3 regions of the Promicromonospora sp. CA-289599 genome follow, and region 1 is predicted to be linked to each of the others. Evidence: predicted binding sites of a transcription regulator. Region 1 holds the regulator's gene; each other region holds the start of a gene.
What was found. The regulator LexA, encoded in region 1, represses DNA repair genes until DNA is damaged. The targets are predictions, from matches to a motif close to TCGAACANNTGTTCGA.

Region 2: a site for LexA is predicted at 3,017-3,032, ahead of ACQEVI_RS26845 (HNH endonuclease signature motif containing protein). Genes of this name have one in related genera too.
Region 3: a site for LexA is predicted at 2,956-2,971, ahead of ACQEVI_RS02510 (DUF222 domain-containing protein). Genes of this name have one in related genera too.

What each region holds. Positions count from the first base shown of each region.
Region 1 is NZ_JBNJNI010000001.1:4,771,620-4,777,624, reverse strand. Features, by position in the region: gene ectB (diaminobutyrate--2-oxoglutarate transaminase) at 1-664, shown strand, start outside; gene ACQEVI_RS21285 (ectoine synthase) at 661-1,074, shown strand; gene thpD (ectoine hydroxylase) at 1,071-1,967, shown strand; gene ACQEVI_RS21275 (DUF5302 domain-containing protein) at 2,036-2,263, opposite strand; gene nrdR (transcriptional regulator NrdR) at 2,410-2,883, opposite strand; gene ACQEVI_RS21265 (LysM peptidoglycan-binding domain-containing protein) at 3,003-3,449, opposite strand; gene lexA (transcriptional repressor LexA) at 3,639-4,454, shown strand; gene ACQEVI_RS21255 (L-lactate dehydrogenase) at 4,560-5,549, opposite strand; gene ACQEVI_RS21250 (ATP-dependent DNA helicase) at 5,577-6,005, opposite strand, start outside.
Region 2 is NZ_JBNJNI010000001.1:6,022,283-6,028,287, reverse strand. Features, by position in the region: gene ACQEVI_RS26865 (NAD-dependent epimerase/dehydratase family protein) at 1-248, opposite strand, end outside; gene ACQEVI_RS26860 (alpha/beta fold hydrolase) at 337-1,122, shown strand; gene ACQEVI_RS26855 (esterase/lipase family protein) at 1,119-1,835, shown strand; gene ACQEVI_RS26850 (DNA-3-methyladenine glycosylase family protein) at 1,872-2,789, shown strand; gene ACQEVI_RS26845 (HNH endonuclease signature motif containing protein) at 3,093-5,120, shown strand; gene ACQEVI_RS26840 (transglutaminase-like domain-containing protein) at 5,195-6,005, shown strand, end outside.
Region 3 is NZ_JBNJNI010000001.1:600,540-606,544, forward strand. Features, by position in the region: gene ACQEVI_RS02500 (winged helix-turn-helix transcriptional regulator) at 1-105, opposite strand, end outside; gene ACQEVI_RS02505 (SDR family NAD(P)-dependent oxidoreductase) at 199-942, shown strand; gene ACQEVI_RS02510 (DUF222 domain-containing protein) at 1,042-2,901, opposite strand; gene ACQEVI_RS02515 (hypothetical protein) at 3,139-4,191, opposite strand; gene ACQEVI_RS02520 (FtsK/SpoIIIE domain-containing protein) at 4,266-6,005, opposite strand, start outside.

The DNA of each region.
Region 1 (6,005 bases):
GTGCCGCGCGCACGAGATCCTGCTGATCCTGGACGACGTTCAGGCCGGCTGCGGGCGCACGGGTGAGTTCTTCAGCTTCGAGCAGTCCGGCATCGTCCCCGACATCGTCTGCCTGTCCAAGTCGATCTCCGGCTTCGGCCTGTCCATGGCGCTCACGCTCATCCGGCCGGAGCTGGACCAGTGGGAGCCGGGCGAGCACAACGGCACGTTCCGTGGCCAGAACACATCGTTCGTCACGGGCACCGCCGCGCTGAACGAGTTCTGGTCGGACGACGCCTTCGCCGAGGGTGTCCGGGAGCGCGCAGCCGAGCTGCACGACGGCCTGGCCCAGATCGCGAGCGGCTACGCGGGCGCCGTCGTCAAGGGCCGCGGGTTCCTGTCCGGGATCAAGTTCCAGGACGCCTCCGCGGCCTCGAAGATCGCCGCGGCGTCCTACGAGCGCGGACTTCTCGTCGAGACGTCCGGGCCCGAGGACGAGGTGCTCAAGACCATGCCCGCCCTGACCATCAGCTCCGACGAGCTGCGCTCCGGCGTGGACATCATCGCCGCCGCAGCCGCCGAGGTGCTCGGCGCACCGGTCATGCAGGAGGCCACGCCGGACGCCGGCATACAGGGCGGGAACCACCACCGAGAGACGGACCGCCGAGGAGAGGAAGACAAGTGATCGTCACACGGATCGCCGACCTGGACGGCACCGACCGCGACGTGCGGTCGGAGACCTGGCGTAGCCGCAGGCTCGTCCTCGCCAAGGAAGGCGCGGGCTTCTCGTTCCACGAGACCACCATGTATGCCGGGACCGTGACCGAGATGTGGTACGCCAACCACGTCGAGGCCGTGTACTGCGTGGGCGGTACCGGACAGCTCGAGAACCGGGAGACCGGCGAGGTGCACGAGATCTCGGACGGCACGATGTACCTGCTGGACGGCAACGAGAAGCACACCATGCGCCCCACGACGGACATGCGGCTGATCTGTACGTTCAACCCGCCCGTCACGGGCCGGGAGGTGCACGACGCCGACGGCGTCTACCCGCTCATCACGCACGAGACCGCACAGGAGGAGGCTGCCGTATGACGACGGACACCACCAGCAAGGACCTGTACCCCACCCGTGTCGAAGGCGACGCCTCCGAGATCCCGCGCCAGGACAAGGTGGTGTGGGGCAGCGCGGCCGACGGCCCGCTGGGCCAGGACGAACTGGACGGCTTCGACCGGACCGGCTACCTCGCATTCGAGGACCTGGTCACGCCGGACGAGGTGCAGGAGTTTCGTGCGGAGCTGCAGCGGCTCTCCACCGACCCCGAGGTCCGAGCCGACGAGCGCACGATCATCGAAGGCACCTCGCAGCAGGTGCGGACCATCTTCGAGGTGCACAGGACCAGCGAGATCTTCGCGCGGATCGCACGCGACCCCAGGGTGGTGGGGCGGGCCCGGCAGATCCTCGGCTCCGACGTCTACATCCACCAGAGCCGCGTCAATCTCAAGCCCGGCTTCGGTGGCGGCGACTTCGCCTGGCACTCGGACTTCGAGACGTGGCACGCCGAGGACGGCCTGCCACGGATGCGGACGGTCAGCATCTCGATCTCGCTGACCGACAACTACTCGTTCAACGGCCCGCTGATGATCATGCCCGGCACGCACAAGACCTACGTGTCCTGCACCGGCCGGACGCCGAACGACAACTACAAGTCGTCACTGGTGATGCAGAACGCCGGCACCCCGGATGAGGACATCCTCACCCGCATGGCCAGCTCGCACGGCATCGACGTTCTCGCCGGCAAGGCCGGCAGCGCGATCATGTTCGACTGCAACTGCATGCACGGCTCCAACGGCAACATCTCGCCGTTCCCCCGATCGAACATCTTCCTGGTCTACAACAGTGTCGAGAACACCGCGGTCGAGCCGTTCGCAGCGCAGAAGGCTCGACCGGCCTTCCTCGGGAGCCGGGACTTCACACCGGTCAGCTGAGGCAGCGCCGAAAGACAAGGCCGCTGACCTGGTCGTTCACCAGGTCAGCGGCCTCCATCACCGATGGATCAGCCGGACTTGCGGCGGAACATCTTCTGCACGGGGCCGGTCGTCTCCGAGCCGTGCACCGCGCCGGTGTTCACATCGCCCGCGGAGGTCCGGCTCCGAGCCGCGTTCTTGCGGTCCAGAGCCTCCTTGAACTTCGCCTTCGCGTCCGTGCTCGGCGCTGTCGCGACCTTGGGCTCTTCAACACCCTTGGTCTCGGCCACCTCGGCATTGGGCTTCTCGTCCGTCACACCGATCACCTCCTCTTGTTCCGGGGGTCCCTCGATCGGGTCCGTCGTCGGCCCCAGCCTGCACCACGGCGCAGCCGGGTGCCAACATTTTTGGATTTCACCTGGGCGAGCGCGGCCGACGACGGCGCGCCGGGCCGGGCCGGCTCCTATGCCTGAGCGGCGGCGGCCCGCTCGGCGCGCTCCGCGCGGAGCGAGGTGATCGCGCTCTCGAAGTCCTCGAGCGAGTCGAACGCCTGGTAGACGCTCGCGAACCGGAGGTAGGCGACCTCGTCGAGCTCGCGCAGGGGGCCGAGGATGGCGAGACCCACCTCGTACGCGTCGATCTCCGCGCTGCCGTTGCTCCGCAGGGTCTCCTCGACCCGCTGGGCCAGGATCGCCAGGTCGTCGTCGCTCACCGGACGCCCCTGGCACGCCTTGCGCACACCCGCGGCGACCTTGTCGCGGCTGAACGGCTCGGTGGCGCCGGAGCGCTTGACCACGGACAGGCTCGCGGTCTCCACGGTGGTGAACCGCCGGTTGCAGTTCGGGCACTGCCGCCGCCGCCGGATCGACAGGCCGTCGTCGGCAGTCCGCGAGTCCACCACGCGCGAGTCGGCGTGGCGACAGAACGGGCAGTGCATGCTCACTCCTGCGTGGTCGACCATCGACCGGAGGCCTCCGGTCGCGCCCCGACCGTAAGCGGGCAAACCACCCCCTTGCAACATAGCCGCAACATTCGTCGGTGAATCGACGCCTTCGGTCACTCCTTGGGCAGGAGCAACAGCTCCCCGACGCGCACGCTGCCGGTCGACATCCCGTTCAGCTCCTGCAGCCTGCCGACCGCGTGCCGCACGTCCTCGCCGGGCCTCGCGACCTCCTGGGCGAAGCCCCAGAGCGTCTCGCCCGGCTGCACCGCATGCACCCGGACCTCGGTGGGCTCCCCCGGGGAGCTGGCGACCGCCGTCGCCCCCCACGTGACCATCGGTGCGACCAGCAGCATGGCGAGCAGCACGAGGACCACGCGGCCGCGCCGGGTGAGCCGCAGGCCGGCCAGGCCCAGCCGGTCGGCGAGCGTGCGCCCCTCCGCCGGGGTGTACGCACGAACCGCAGCCGGTCCGGCCGCCGGTGCGTACGCCCGGCCATACGACGGCGCATACGCCTGTTCATACGTCGGGGTGTACTGCCGCAGCGGGATCACGTCCCCCATGGCCCCTCCTCGAAGTGTGCAGAGCTTCTGTCGTTCATACAAGCGTTCGTCGAACGCCCGTACCATTGTGTAGCACGGGACACCGTCCATGTCGAGACACGCTCGAACATTCGTTTGAGCCGAGCGCGTTTGTGACCTAGAGTGGGTAGCGCACAGGAGAACATTTGTCGGAACGGGAGGGGCACGGGCATGACGGGACGGGACGGGACCAGCGACACGAGAGCCGTCGACACGGCAGCCTCCGGCGTCGCCACGCTGGACACGCCAGCCGACAAGGCGGTCGCTGACGTGCACACGATCTCGCCGACAGACCGCCTCACCGAACGGCAGCGCCTCGTGCTGGACACGATCCGGCAGTCGTTCGAGACGCGCGGCTATCCGCCGTCGATGCGCGAGATCGGCGAGGCCGTCGGGCTGGCCAGCCCGTCGAGCGTCAAGCACCAGCTCCAGATGCTCGAGAAGAAGGGCTTCCTGCGCCGCGACCCCAACCGGCCGCGCGCCATGGAGCTCGTGGAGCCGATGGCCGAGCAGGTCGACAAGCCGACGCGCGGCGAGATCCACTGGCCCGAGCCGCGCCGCAGCGGCCAGGTCCACTGGGGTGGCTCCGTGCCCGACGACGCCAGCACTCCCCCGCCGTCGTACGTGCCGCTCGTGGGCCGGATCGCGGCCGGTGGCCCCATCCTTGCCGAGCAGGTCGTCGAGGACGTGTTCCCGCTCCCCCGCCAGCTGGTGGGCGACGGCGAGCTGTTCCTCCTCAAGGTCGCCGGCGACTCGATGGTCGACGCCGCGATCTGCGACGGCGACTGGGTGGTCGTGCGGCAGCAGAACGTCGCGGAGCAGGGCGAGATCGTCGCCGCCATGATCGACGGCGAGGCCACGGTCAAGACGTTCAAGCAGACCGACGGTCACGTGCTGCTGCTGCCGCAGAACCCGGCCTACGAGCCGATTCCCGGCGATGAGGCCCAGATCCTCGGCCGCGTGGTCGCGGTGCTGCGGTCCCTGTAGCCGGTAGGGCGTCCAAGGACGACGAGAACGGGGTTGTGTTCCGATGCCGATCCGGCAGGAACACAACCCCGTTCTCGTCGTCCTTGGGGCCGTACGGCCGCTGCGTCAGAAGCCGAAGCGCTTCTGGACCGCGCGCACGCTCTCCGCCGAGGCGCGAAGGCCCGCCAGCTCGTCGTCGGACATCGGCACCCGCACGTTGGCCGTGACACCCCGCCGGTCCACGAGCGACGGCACGGACAGACACACGTCGCTGATGCCGTGGTAGTCGTCCAGCAGCGAGGACACCGGCATGATCCGGCCCTCGTCGTTGAGCACCGCCTCGATGATGCGGGTAGCAGCCAGGCCGACGGCGTAGTTGGTCGCCCCCTTGCCGGAGATGATCCGGTACGCGGAGTCGACCACCTCGCGGTGCACCTCCGTACGCACCGCGACGTCGAGCGGCTGCTTGCCGCCCAGGGGCTCCCAGTCGAGCAGCGGCACGCCGCCGATCGAGGCCGAGCTCCACAGCGCTATCTCCGAGTCGCCGTGCTCTCCGGCGATGTACGCGTGCACGTTCCCCACCGCCACGCCGCAGCGCTCGGCGAGCACCACGCGGAGCCGGGAGGAGTCCAGGACCGTGCCGCTGCCGAACATCCGCTCGCGCGGCAGGCCGGAGATCTTGAGCGCCGCGTAGGTCACGACGTCCACCGGGTTGGTCACCATGACGTACGTGGCGTCCGGCGCGACGTCGACCAGACCGGGCAGGATGTCGCGCATCAGGCCGATCGTTCCCTCGGCGAGGTCGATCCGGGTCTGCCCTGGCTTCTGCTTCGCCCCCGCGGTCACGACCACGACGTCAGCTCCCGCGCAGACGCCGACGTCGTCCGAGCCGATCACCTGCGCCTGGGGCGTGAACATGAGGCCGTGCTGGAGGTCGAGCACCTCGGCCTCGACCTTCGCCCGGTTCACGTCGTGCAGGGCGATGGTCCGCGCCGAGCCCCGCGCGAGCGCGGCGAACGCCAGCGTGGAGCCCACCGCGCCCGCGCCCACCACAGCGATCTTGGTGGTGCGGGTGCCGGAGGACCGGTCGGCCGGGATGTCCGAAAGGGCTGCCATGCTCCCCAGACTAGGTGTCGAGCCGGACTAGGTGTCGAGCCTCGCCAGCGCGGCGCGCACCAGTGCTGGGTCGGTGGTCGGCCAGAACCCCGGCATCGAACGAGTGAGGAACGATGCGTAGCGGGCCGTCGCGAGGCGCGGGTCGAGGACCGCCACCACTCCCCTGTCGTCCATGCTCCGCACGAGGCGCCCGGCCCCCTGTGCGAGCAGCAGTGCCGCGTGCTGCGCGGACACCGCCATGAACCCGTTGCCGCCTGCCTGCTCCACTGCCTTGGCGCGTGCCGCCTTGACCGGGTCGTCGGGGCGCGGGAACGGGATGCGGTCGATCAGCACGAGCTGGCACGACGGACCCGGCACGTCCACGCCCTGCCACAGGGACAGCGTGCCGAACAGGCATGCCTCCGGATCCTCGGCGAACTCGCGCACGAGCGTGGGCAGCTGGTCGTCACCCTGCGC
Region 2 (6,005 bases), 1.3 Mb from region 1:
TGGACGAGCCACGCGAGGTGGACCACGGAGTCGGCGCCGCGGACGTGCTCGCTGAGCTGGTCGACGACAGCCCCGTCCTCCGCCGAGAGATCGACGGGCGCCCACTCGGCGTACCGGTACGGTTCGGCGTTCCGGTCGGGCAACCGCCGGGCCATACCGAGCACGGACGTGACCCGCGGCTCTGCGTGCAGCGCCCGCAGCAGCGCGGTCCCGGCGTTCCCTGTGGCTCCCACGACGACTACACGCATGAGAACACCGTCACACCGGCCCCGTGCACTCGCATTCGACGGCGCTGCGTACCTCGCGTGTCGGCGGGTGTTCCACCATGCTGGCGACATGCCCAGGATCAGCTCGCGCCGGACCCACCGATTCGAGGACGACGGCCTCACCGTCGTCGGACACGTCTCGGCGCCGCCCGACGCGGGCCGAGCCTTCGTGCTCGTGCACGGCGTGGGCTGCTCGTCGCGCACGTACGCCAGGCTCGTGGACCACCTGGTGGCCCACGGCGAGGTGCACGCGCTGGACCTGCCCGGGTACGGCGCGTCCCCGCACCCGCGCCGCGACGTCACGGTCCCCGAGCACGCGGCAGTCGTCGCGCGGTACGTCCGCGAGCACGTGCTCGACGCCGGTCTGCCCGCGCCGGTCCTCGTCGGCCACTCGATGGGCACGCAGGTAGTGGGCGACCTGCTCGCCGACCATCCCGACGCCGCGTCGGCGGGCGTCCTCCTCGGCCCGACGGCGGAGCCGGGCGCACGTACGTTCCCGCGTCAGGCGGTACGTCTCGCGATCGATGTCGTGGGGGAGTCGCCCCGCACCATCGGAACGCTCCTGTTCGATTCCCTGGTGCGCTGCGGCGCGCCGTACTACCTGCGGCAGCTGCGCCACGTCGTCGAGCACCGGCTGGAGGACGTGCTGCCCCGCATCGCCGCACCGGTAGTCGTGGTGCGGGGTGAGGGCGACCCGGTCGCGACGGAGCGCTGGGCCGAGACGCTCGCGGCGAGTGCCCCGCTCGGGCGGTACCGCACCGTGGGCGGCCGGCATCACGCCATGGACGCTGACCCCGCGGGCGTCGCCGAGGCTGTCCTGGACGCATGGCCGGCGGCGGACCGGGGCGTCGGATGAGCGGCCGACGACGCTCGCCCGACGGCGTGCTCGCGCGGCTCGTCGCGTGGGCCGCCGACTACGCATGGGCGACGGAGCGGCAGGCGCGGCACTATCTCCGGCGGCCGAAGCTGCCCGGGGCGGCCGGCGCGTCGTCGAGGGCCCCCGTCCTGCTGCTGCCCGGCATCTACGAGACCTGGGAGTTCCTGCAGCCCGTCGCCACGGCGCTGGCCCGTGCGGGACATCCGGTCCATGCTGTCCCAGGCCTCAGGCTCAACCTCCGGCCGGTCCCGGAGTCGGCCGACACAGTGGTCGAGCACCTGGAGCGCACGGGCCTGACCGGGGTGGTACTCGTGGCGCACAGCAAGGGCGGCCTCATCGGCAAGCGGGTCCTGCTCTCGGGGGCGAGCGACCGGGTGCTCGGCATGGTCGCGATCGCGACGCCGTTCACCGGCTCCCGCTGGGCGCGGTACATGCTCTCTCGGTCGCTGCGGTCGTTCGACCCCCGTGACCCGGTGCTGCTGGCGCTCGCAGGGGAGCTGCTCGTCAACGAGCGCATCACCGCCGTCTACCCGCGGTTCGACCCGCACATCCCCGAGACGGGCCGGCTGGAGGGTGCGCGGAACATCGAGCTGCCGCTGTCGGGGCACTTCCGGCCGCTGGGGCACCGCCTGCTCGTGCAGACCGTGGTGCGCGAGGTGGCGCGGGTGGAGTCCGAGCGCGCGGTGCGCTGATTCCGGTTCGCCGGGCCGCGCGTGGTCAACTGAGATGTGCTCACCGTCCGCCACAGCTCGCCGCGCCGGACCGACGTCGCCCTGACGCTCGGACCGCTGGGGCACGGGCCCGCGGACCCGACGTTCCACCGGGCGGCCGATGGAACCGTCTGGCGGACGTCGCTGCTGGCCACGGGCCCGGTGACGCAGCGATTCGTGCCCGCCGGCCCGCACGAGGTGGTGGTGCAGCACTGGGGCGACGGCGCGCGGGAGGCCGCCGACGCGCTGCCCACGCTGCTCGGGGAGGACGACGACGCCACGGACTTCGCGCCGCCGCCGCAGGTCCGCGACGCCCACCGTCGGGCGGCCGGGATGCGGATGGTGCGCAGCGGCCGGGTGCTGGAGGCCCTCGTGCCCGCGGTCCTGGAGCAGCGCGTGCAGACCTTGACGGCCCACCGGGCGTGGCAGTGGCTCGTGCGGCGCTACGGCACACGGGCGCCGGGCCCGGCGCCCGAGGGGTTGCGGGGCGGGCTACGGGTGGTCCCGGACGCGCAGACCTGGACGCGGGTGCCGGTCTGGGACTGGCACCGCGCTGGCGTCGACCCCGGACGTGCCCGCACGGTGATGCGGTGCGCGCTGGTGGCGCCGCGCCTTGAGGAGGCGTGTGCGATGGCACCCGCCGAGGCTCGCGCGCGGCTCGAGAAGGTGCAGGGCGTGGGTGTGTGGACGTCGGCGGAGGTGGCGCAGCGCGCCTTTGGTGACGCGGACGCCGTCTCCGTGGGCGACTTCCACCTGCCTGCGGCGGTCGGCTGGGCGCTCTCTGGCGAGCGCACCGACGACGCCGGGATGCTGCGGCTGCTGGCGCCGTACGCGCCGCACCGGCACAGGGTGGTTCGGCTGCTCATGATCGACGGGCGGCACAAGGCGCCCCGCCGTGGGCCGAAGCTGCCGATCGCGGACTACCGGGCGTTCTGACCGGTAGTCGTTGCTGGGCGGCTGGGTCTCTGCGCGGGACCTTTGCTCTGGGTCTCGGCTCTGGGTCTTGTGGTGGGGTCTTGTGATGCAGTCTTCGGGTGCGCCGGCGTGGGTTCAGCCGTGGTGAGCGCGTCAAGTAGGCGGCCGTGTACGGGGAGGCGGTGAGGTTCGGCAGTCCTGCGCAGAGGGCAGAAGGAACAAGTGGGTGTCAGTGGTCGAGCATAGGATCGAACAAAGGTCCTAAGAGATGGAGGCCTGAGTTTACTCTTCTTGAGGAATGAACCACGGGGGAGGTGGGCCGGAATGTATGAGGGATCGTTCGACGACCGCACGCGCGGTGCGTATACGGACGTGGTGCCGCCGGTGGAGATGCCGAGTGGCACGCGGGTAACGCCGCCTGACATGCCGGAGGACTTCGCGCCGGACTGGCCTCCGGAGGTCGTGCCGGTCGCTTTCTGGCCGGGGGACGTCCTGCGTCGGGCGTTGCAGGACGCGCCGGGTATGCGGCTGGCGCGCGTGGTCGCTGAGGCTCTCGACGTGGACGGGAACCTGGAGATCGGTCTGCCCGTCGCCGCGGACCCGGATTCAGACTCAGACTCGGGCGCGGGTACCGGTCCGGCTGGGCGCGGTGGTGAGGGTATGGGTTTCAGTGTGCTGGCCGACCTGTCGGACGAGACCCTGGCCGACGTGGTCCTCGCGTGCAGCCGGCTGCAGTCCTGGATAGCGGGCGTGCAGGCCCGCGTCGTCGCAGAGCGCGCGGCGCGGGAGTCGCATCCGCTGGCGCACAGCTCGCTGGTCGGGCAGGTCACGGGCGAGCTGGTGGTCACGGCCTCGGAAGCGACCGAGGTCGTGGTCCGAGCCGAGTCCGGGACCCAGCACCCCAGTGTGATCACCGCCCTGCTGAAAGGCAGGATCGACACTCGTAAAGCGCACACGCTACTGCGTTCTGCGTCCCGGCTGACGGTGTCGGAGCGGGCGGAGGCGATCCGCCGGTTCCTGCCCCAGGCACCGCGCCGGACGTGGAAGTGGTTGCAGTCCCGGATGCTCGCTTTCGCGAAGAACCTGCACGGCGCTGCGCAGGCCGCTCGGGCCGAAGCGCAACGCCGCAGTGTGCAGGTCGACCGTGCGGAGAACGACATGGGCTGGCTGTCCGCGTACCTACCGGCCGTGGACGCCGCGGCGGTCTGGGGAGTTGTGGATGACATGGCCCACCAGCTGCGCCGTGTCACCGGTGAGGAACGCACTCTGAGCCAGCTACGCGCCGACTCGTTGACCGGGATCATCACCGGCCGCCTCCTGCCCGCCGACCGATACACCGAACCCGACACAGACCCCGTTCCCAGCGCGGGCCCAGGCGCGGCGACTGGCACGACGACTGGGATTGCGGCTGCTGGAAGTGCGGGCGCGGACACTGGCACTCGAGCCGACACGACGACCGCTGGGAACACCACGGCAAACGGGAGCACCCGGACCACCGAAAGCGGGCCGGTGCCGGTGTGCGCGTGTGGTGGTCGGGCGCCGGTGCAGCAGGTGGTCCAGGAGGTTGTGGTGCAGGAGGTCGTGCGGCCGGTACGGATCGTCCCGACCCGCCCCGTCGTGCGGGTCACGATCCCGGCCACCGCGCTGCTCGGCCTGGACAACGCGCCCGGCGAGCTTGCGGGATTCGGGCCGGTCCCTGCCGAGACCGCACGGATCATCGCGGCCGACGCGACCTGGCAGCGTCTGCTGACCGACCCTGTCACCGGGATCCTGACCGACTACTCCACCACTGCCTATCAACCTGGCAGGACCCTGCGCGGCGCAGTCGAGGCCAGAGACGTCACGTGCACCGCACCCGGCTGTGACACCTCGGCCGAGCGGTGCGACCTGGACCACATCGAATCCTTCGACCACCAGAAGAACACGAAGACCATCGACCGCAGCGGCGACCGCCACACCAGGAAAGGCGACGCGCCCGTCGAACGAGGGCAGACCAACGCGCACAACCTGCACGCGCTGTGCCGCAAGCATCACCTGCTCAAGACACACGCTGACTGGAACATCGTCCGTGACCCGCACACCGGGATCACGATCTGGACCACACCCACCGGCCGCATCCATACCCGACCACCCACCGTGCTGGACACCCACGTCGACCTCGGCGACATCGATCCCGACACCAGCCACGACCTGGCCCTCCAAGCACTGACCGGGCAGCGCCTGCCGCGCGCCTACGCGACCACCGAACCCGGCTCCGTACCGAACCAACCGGACCACCCGATCAACCAGACCGACCCGGCGAGACCGACCGGTTCGACGGCTCAGGCTGGCCCCGACGAACCACCCTTCTAACGAGCCCCGACGGCCGGCCCGCGACTCCGAACCGCAGCATCTCCATGTCAGTGGTCCCGCGTAGCATCCGGATCATGGCCGATGGCGTGCTCGACTACTCCCGTCCTGGACTCTTCACCACCCTCGATGCGGAGCAGGTCCGGCTGATCGAAGGGTTCCCCGACGATCCTGTCGGGATCTGTGCCGTCGCACAGGGCCTCGTGATCCAGCCGCATGACGCCACCGCGGCAGGGCTGGGCGCGGACCGGCTCGCGGAGAAGGACATCCGGGCGGCGAACGAGCTGGTCGCTGTGCTCATGGCTCTCGACGCTCCTTCGCTGCAGCACGCCCGAGAGCCCGCGGCGCGGGTGGTCGGGACCTGCCGGCACTTCACGGTCCTCGCCTGTGCGTTCTTGCGGGCGCGGGGCATTCCCGCTCGGGCACGCTGCGGCTTCGGCACGTACTTCGACGAGGGGCGCGGCTTCGATCACTGGATCACCGAGTACTGGGCGGCCGACGAGAACCGCTGGGTGCGCGTCGACACCGAGCATCTCGGCCGGAGCTACGTCGAACACCCGGAGGACCTCGCCCCGGACGAGTTCCTGACCGGCGGTGAGGCGTGGGCCCGGTACCGGGCCGGTCTGATCGACGCGCGGCTGTTCGGCGTCACCGGCACGGACCACGCCTGGGGGCCGGCCGAGATCAGCGGCAACGCCGTCCGCGATCTTGGTGCGCTGCGCAACCACGAGATGCTGCCCTGGGACGAGTGGGGCCGGATGACCGATGCCTACGACGGCAAGACCGGTCCGGACTACGACGCGCTCATCGACACGCTGGCCGAGACGTGTGCTCAGGGCGACGTGACGGCGATCGCCCGGCTGTCGCGCCATGAGGATCTGGTGGTTC
Region 3 (6,005 bases), 4.2 Mb from region 1:
CGTGACCGGGCACGCTTCGTAGTCCGCCACCGGGACCTTTCCTGGCAGCCCGGCAGCGACGGCGGCGGCGACCATGTGGGGCACACCGGTGTTCCCATCTGACATGAAAGTGCCTTCTTCCGAGACGTCCGCGCGACGGTGAGGATCGATCCCGTCACCGTATCCAACGGGCGGCAAGTTGACGACGAGGAGACAAGAGTGAGCACCTCCCCCACGCTGCTGGTCCTGGGCGCCGGTCCCGGGCTCGGCATGTCGGTAGCCCGTCGCTTCGGCGCGGAGGGATACGACGTCGGTCTCGTCTCCCGCAGCGCCAATCGACACCAGGGCTACCTGGACGACCTGCGCTCGGCCGGCGCCCGCGCGGTCGCCGTCGCCGCGGACGTACGAGCTCCCGGCGAGCTGCGCCGCGCGATCGACGAGGTCCAGAGCAGGCTCGGGCAGATCGACGTCGTCTATCACGGGCCAGGCGCGGACAACCCCGCGGCTCCGCCCGTCGACATCCTGGAGACGGGTCCCGACGAGGTGCGCACTGCCGCCGCCCAGGTGGTGGAGCCCGCCGTCGAGCTGGCGGGGCTGGTCCTGCCCGGGATGCGCGAACGCGGCAGCGGCGCGATCGTCTACGTCGCGGGACTCAGCGCGCTGGTCCCACTGCCGTTCCTCGGGCCCTTCGCGCCGGCTTCGGCCGCCCTGCGCACCTACGCCCTGACTCTCGCCGAGGCCGCAGCGCCCGACGGCGTCCACGTCGGATCCCTGGTGGTCGGCGGACTCATCGAACGCGGCGACATCCACCGCATGCTGACCTCCCTGCCCGCGAACGCCGATGGCGCGCCCGGCCTGGACCTGCCCACGACGACCCTCGACCCAGACGACCTCGCCGACGCCGTCTGGCGCATCGCCGCGGGCTCCGAGCGCGAGATCGTGGCGGACGCCATCACGGTGTAGTCCGGGTTCGTCCCTCGGCTGCGGGGCATGTTCGCTGGAACCGGGCCGCCGAAGATCGGGCTGCTGCGGCCGCGGGTCCTGAGTGCGGAATCCGCTCGTCTAAGGCTCCGGTCCGGTCGGGTCCGGTCCGGTCCGGTTCAGCCGTGTGGCCAAGTTCGATCGGCTCGGTGGGCTCGGTGGGCTCGGTGGGCTCGGTGGGCTTGGCAGCGGGATCGGGCGGGTCGGGTCACGCCAGGTTCGGCCGGCCGGTCGGTCGGTTTCGATGGGTGGCGTCGGCTCGGTGGTCGGGTTGGTGTCGCGTGGTGGTGGGGCTTGGATGGGTTCGGGTAGGCGGATGCGGTGCCCGTAGGCGTCGGTGAAGGCCCATCCGGTCTCCAGCAGGGCACCGGTGGTCGCGTCGTTGTCGGTGGTGGTGGTCTTGCCGGTCCAGTGCATGGTGATGTTCTTGGTGTCGACGAGCTGGTGGTGGTACCAGCACAGCAGGGCACTGTTCGTCACCGACGTGTCTCCGCCATCAGCCCAGTGGGTGATCGCGTGGTGGACCTCGCAGCGTGAGGGTGGTTGGTCGCATCCTGGCCAGACGCAGTGCTGGTCCCTCGCGATGACGGCGCGTCGCATCTGTCCGGTCACGGTGCGTTGGGCGCGTCCGACGTCCAGGACGGCGCCGTCGGCTCCGAACACGATCCGGGTCACCGCACTGTGACACGCCAGGCGACGCACCAGGGCGCGTGGGGCACGCTCGCTGGTCTCGGTGAACACGGGACCACCAGACGTCAGCAATCCGGCCACTGCCGTCGGACTGGCTGTGTCGGTGCCTGCGGTACCCGCTGTGCCTGCGGCACCCGTTGCACTCGTTGCGTCTGGTCGGGTCGTGGAGCCGGGTCGGGTCTGTCCGCAGGTCAGGCACAGGCCGTCGCGGGTGCGGGTGACCTGGGTGACGAACTCGTTCCACGACACGGTCACGTTCAGGTGCGGTGCGATCGCTGCCCCTGGGGAGGCCTGGTTCGTGTCCAGCACCACCCGCGCGACGTCCGCGAGGCCTTGTGCGCGGCGCTGCGTCGTGGTCCGGGCGTCGTCCGCGGACGGGGCGCCCAGGACCGCGTTGATCGCGGTGCTGACCAGGAGGCCGTGCTCGTCGGTGAGGAACCCGGCCACGTGGTACCCGCCGAACGTCTTGGCCAGGTCGAAGAACTCACCGTGGGCTGCCTTGTCGTCATCGAGGTCGTCGGTGTCCGGGTCGGTCACGGTCGCGAACCGGCGCGCGACCGTGCGGAACTGGTCCGCGTTCAACACACCCGCTTCACGTAGGACGATGCCCTCACCCGTGACCAGGGTTCCCTCGGTGACCGCGGTCTCCAGGACCTGGGTGACCAGCTCCCGGGTACGGGTCCCGTCCGGGTCCTCGGCCGGGTCGGGGAAGTCGACCGGGACGCTCTGCACGAACTGTTCCGGGGTGGTGGTGTGCCCGGTACGGGTATCGATCAACCACGCCAACGCATCCGTACGCGTCTCGCTCGTGGGTGCGACCTCCGTCATCACGCGGGCGTGGTCGACACCCAGGGTTCCGGCGACCAGGCGCTCCCGGGTGGCGGGCAGCGCGGTCGCCAGACGCCGCGCGATCGTCATGTCCTTACCCGCCGTGCGCGCGGAGACCCCTTCACGCAGGCGCAACCAGGTCGTGAACGTACGCGTCATGCCACCCGAGCGCCAGGAACCCTCGTCCTCGATCCGGGGCAGCAGGGTGTAGCGGACACCGTCCAGGCGGCCGGTCAGCCGACGGATCCGGGTGTGGGCCTCGACCAGGCGGCCGATGCTCGGGGCGTCCCAGCCGGTCAGGGTCTCCGGGCTGGTCTGGGCGGTCAGCTCATCGACCGTCTTCTCGAGCAGGGCCAGCACGTCCTCGATCGAAGCCGCAGCGGGCAGGCCGCCGGTGGGCCCACTGTTCGTCGTCTGCTCCATCATGCCCACCCCCCGCTCGCCTCTAGTTTTCACTCCTTCGGTGCATCTATTATCTCGAACACTCGTGCGATCTGCTCGCCAGATTTCAAATCTGTGGATAACTTCTGACCGTCTCGACGCGGCCTCGGGTGCCACCGGATTCCTCGCACGCCACATGTCAGTGACGACTCGCACCCTCACCGTTCACCGCCCGAGCCCGACCAGCGGCTCACCCGCCAGCCGCCCAGCCCGCAGGACCTACCGCCCGCGGGCATCCCGGCGTCGGTGACGGGCTTCGGCGGCGCGCTCCACGGCGTCGTCCAGCTCGTCCTCGAGGGCCGCCAGGTCGGTGCGCGCCTCGTCCGCGGTCTCTTGAGCCTCGTCGACCGCCTCACTCACCGTGTTCCGCTCGGCGGAGAGCCGCTCCAGCTCCCGGTCGAGACGCTCGACCTCGCCTTCCCCGCGTTCGATCACCGCGTCCGCGGTGCGCAGCCGCTCGCGAATCTCGTCGCGGCGCGCCTCCAGCTCATCGACCCGCGCGGAAGTCTCCTCGACTGCCTGCTCCGCGGCGACCAGGCCCGCCTCCGCGGAATCGGTCTTGTCGGCGGCCGGTGTCTTCTTCGGCTTGGACTGGCCAGTCCCTTTCGACGCCCCAGCCGCTTTCGGCCGTCCAGTCCCATTCGACCGCCCCGCCGCCCTCGGCCGTCCCTCGCCCTCCGGCCCTCGGGCACCCTCCGGCCCCTGAGAATCCTCCGACCCTCCGGCCTCCGCCGTCGCCGGACGCAGCTCGACGAGCTCGGCCTCCTCGCCCTCCTCGTCCACGATCCCGAAGCCGACGTGCTGCAGCGCCCGGGAGAGGCGCCCCGCACGGACCACCGCCGCGGCGTCCGGATCCATCACGGCGGCGGTCAGTGTCTCGGTCATCCGGTCGAGCACGGCGGAAGACAGGGACCGTCCGCCCACCTCACCCGCCTCGCGGACGGAGCGGACCAGGGCGTCGGTGCGCTCACGCCGCAGGTGGTCCAGCGCCCGGATGCGGGCGCGGTCCCGGTCCTGCGTCGCGGCTCGCAGCTCGTCGCCGAGCGCCGCGAGCGCCCCGGTCTCGTCGGGGTGCTTCCGCGCGACCTGGTTGATCGCCCAGGCGGCGACCGACGGTTTCCGCAGTCGCTTGACCCGCGCGGCGCCCAGGCGGTCGCCGCTGTCCGTCGCCTGGCGGACGGCGGCGTCGCGCGCGGCGATGAACTCGTCGAGAGGCCGCGCGTAGAGCGCGTCGACGGCGGTGTCGAGATCGAACTGGTCGTCCGCTGGCACGCACCTACCGTGGCACGACGACGGGGACGCGCGCGACCGCCACGCCCGTCCCCGCGCCCACCCCACGCGAACCCCTACAGCGTCGGCACCAGCACCGTCATCAGCTCTCCCGACCCGAGGTGCACGAGCGCCTTGCCCGGCGTGACCTGGGTCGACACCGCGGAACGCGGCAGGCTCGCGCCCACCAGGTCTCCGTCGAACCGGTCCTGGGGGCTGAGCAGCGCGCCGCGACGGCTCTTCTTGACGTCGACCTGCCAGCCGGAGAACCCGCCTGCCACCTCGGAGGCGTCGCCGCCGAGGATCAGGCCGCGGCGGTTGTCGGCGGCCGTCCGCAGGTAGGCCCGGAGCCACGTCTTCGCCGGGGCGTCGGCCACGAGCTCGCCGTCGTCCACGACCAGCACCACCGGGGAACCGTCCGGGTCGAGGTGTGGCGCCAGATCCTCCTCCGTGACCTCCGCGCCGGTCAGCACGGCGCGCACGCCGTCCCGGCCCTCGAAGTCGCGCAGGACGCTCGGCCGGGGTGCGAGGATCACGACCTGCGTGCCGCCGCGCAGCAGCGACTCCGTCATGACCGCGAGCATCGTGGACCGTCCCGACTTGGACGGGCCGCCCACCAGGAACGCGGGCGCGTCCCCGGCGAGGTCCATGCCGAACGCCGTCAGGTCGTCGCCGCCGACGCCGAGCAGCGCCCACATCGGCCGGGCCGCCTCCGGGCCGACGTACTGGTACGCCGCGTCCACGGTGATCGTGGAGGGCAGGTCGTCCACGCGGAACGGACCCGTTCCGGGCGCCACCTGCGAGCGCTCCCGGATCTCGGCCGCCATCCGGCGGGCGGCGCCCGTCTGGGCACGGCCCGACGGGTCGTCGCCGAGGATCGCGACCTGCACCTCGAGCCCGCTGCCCGACCGGAAGGCCCGCCCGGGCAGGATCTCCTCGGGCAGCTTCTTGTGGTTGATGCCGACCATCCCGTAGTCGAACCGGTCGGTCAGCCGCAGCACGAGGGAGTCGTCGGTCAGCACGCTCATCCGGCTGGAGAGCAGGCTGCGGTCGCCGGCGACCAGGAGGTGGATGCCTGCGCTCGCGCCGTCGCGCAGCAGCTCCTGGACGATCTCGACGAGCTTGCCGCTGTCGATCTCGCCGTAGGTGCTCATGAAGCTCTCCCAGCGGTCGATCAGCACGAGCACGCGCGGCAGCCCGGTTCCCGGGTCGGCGAGCTCGCGCTGTTCCGTGACGCTGGCGAAGTTGCCGGCCGCGAGCACCTGCTGACGCCGCCCGAGCTCCGCCTGCAGGCGCGTGAGCAGCCGCTTGGCCCGCTCGGCCTGTCCGCGCTGCACGACGGCGCCCGTGTGCGGCAGCTCGTTCAGCACCGTCAGGGCGCCGTTGCCGCAGTCGAGCGCGTACAGGTGCAGGTCGGCCACGGACATGGTGCGTGCGGCGGAGAACGCCACGGTGCGCAGCGTCGTCGAACGGCCGCTGCCCGGGGCGCCGATCACGTACCGGTGCCCGAAGTCGTCGAGGTCGATCAGGGCGGGCCCCTGGCGCTGGTCGGCGGGTGAGTCCTCCAGCGCCCAGACGAACTGCGACCCGGCGGTCGGCTGCGCAGGGCCGGTCGGCTGCGCCAGGCCGTCGAGGGACAGCAGGTCCGGGAGCGCCGGCAGCCACGGCCGGCGCGGTGCGGGCCAGCCGCCCAGCCTGGCGGTCTCGCGCAGGGTCTCGACCAGCGCGGCGAGGTCGGTCTCGACGTTCTCCTGCCGCTTCACGCGGGGCCGGCTCGGCGGCGGGGCACCGAGGTCGGCCACCGACACGCGCGCGAC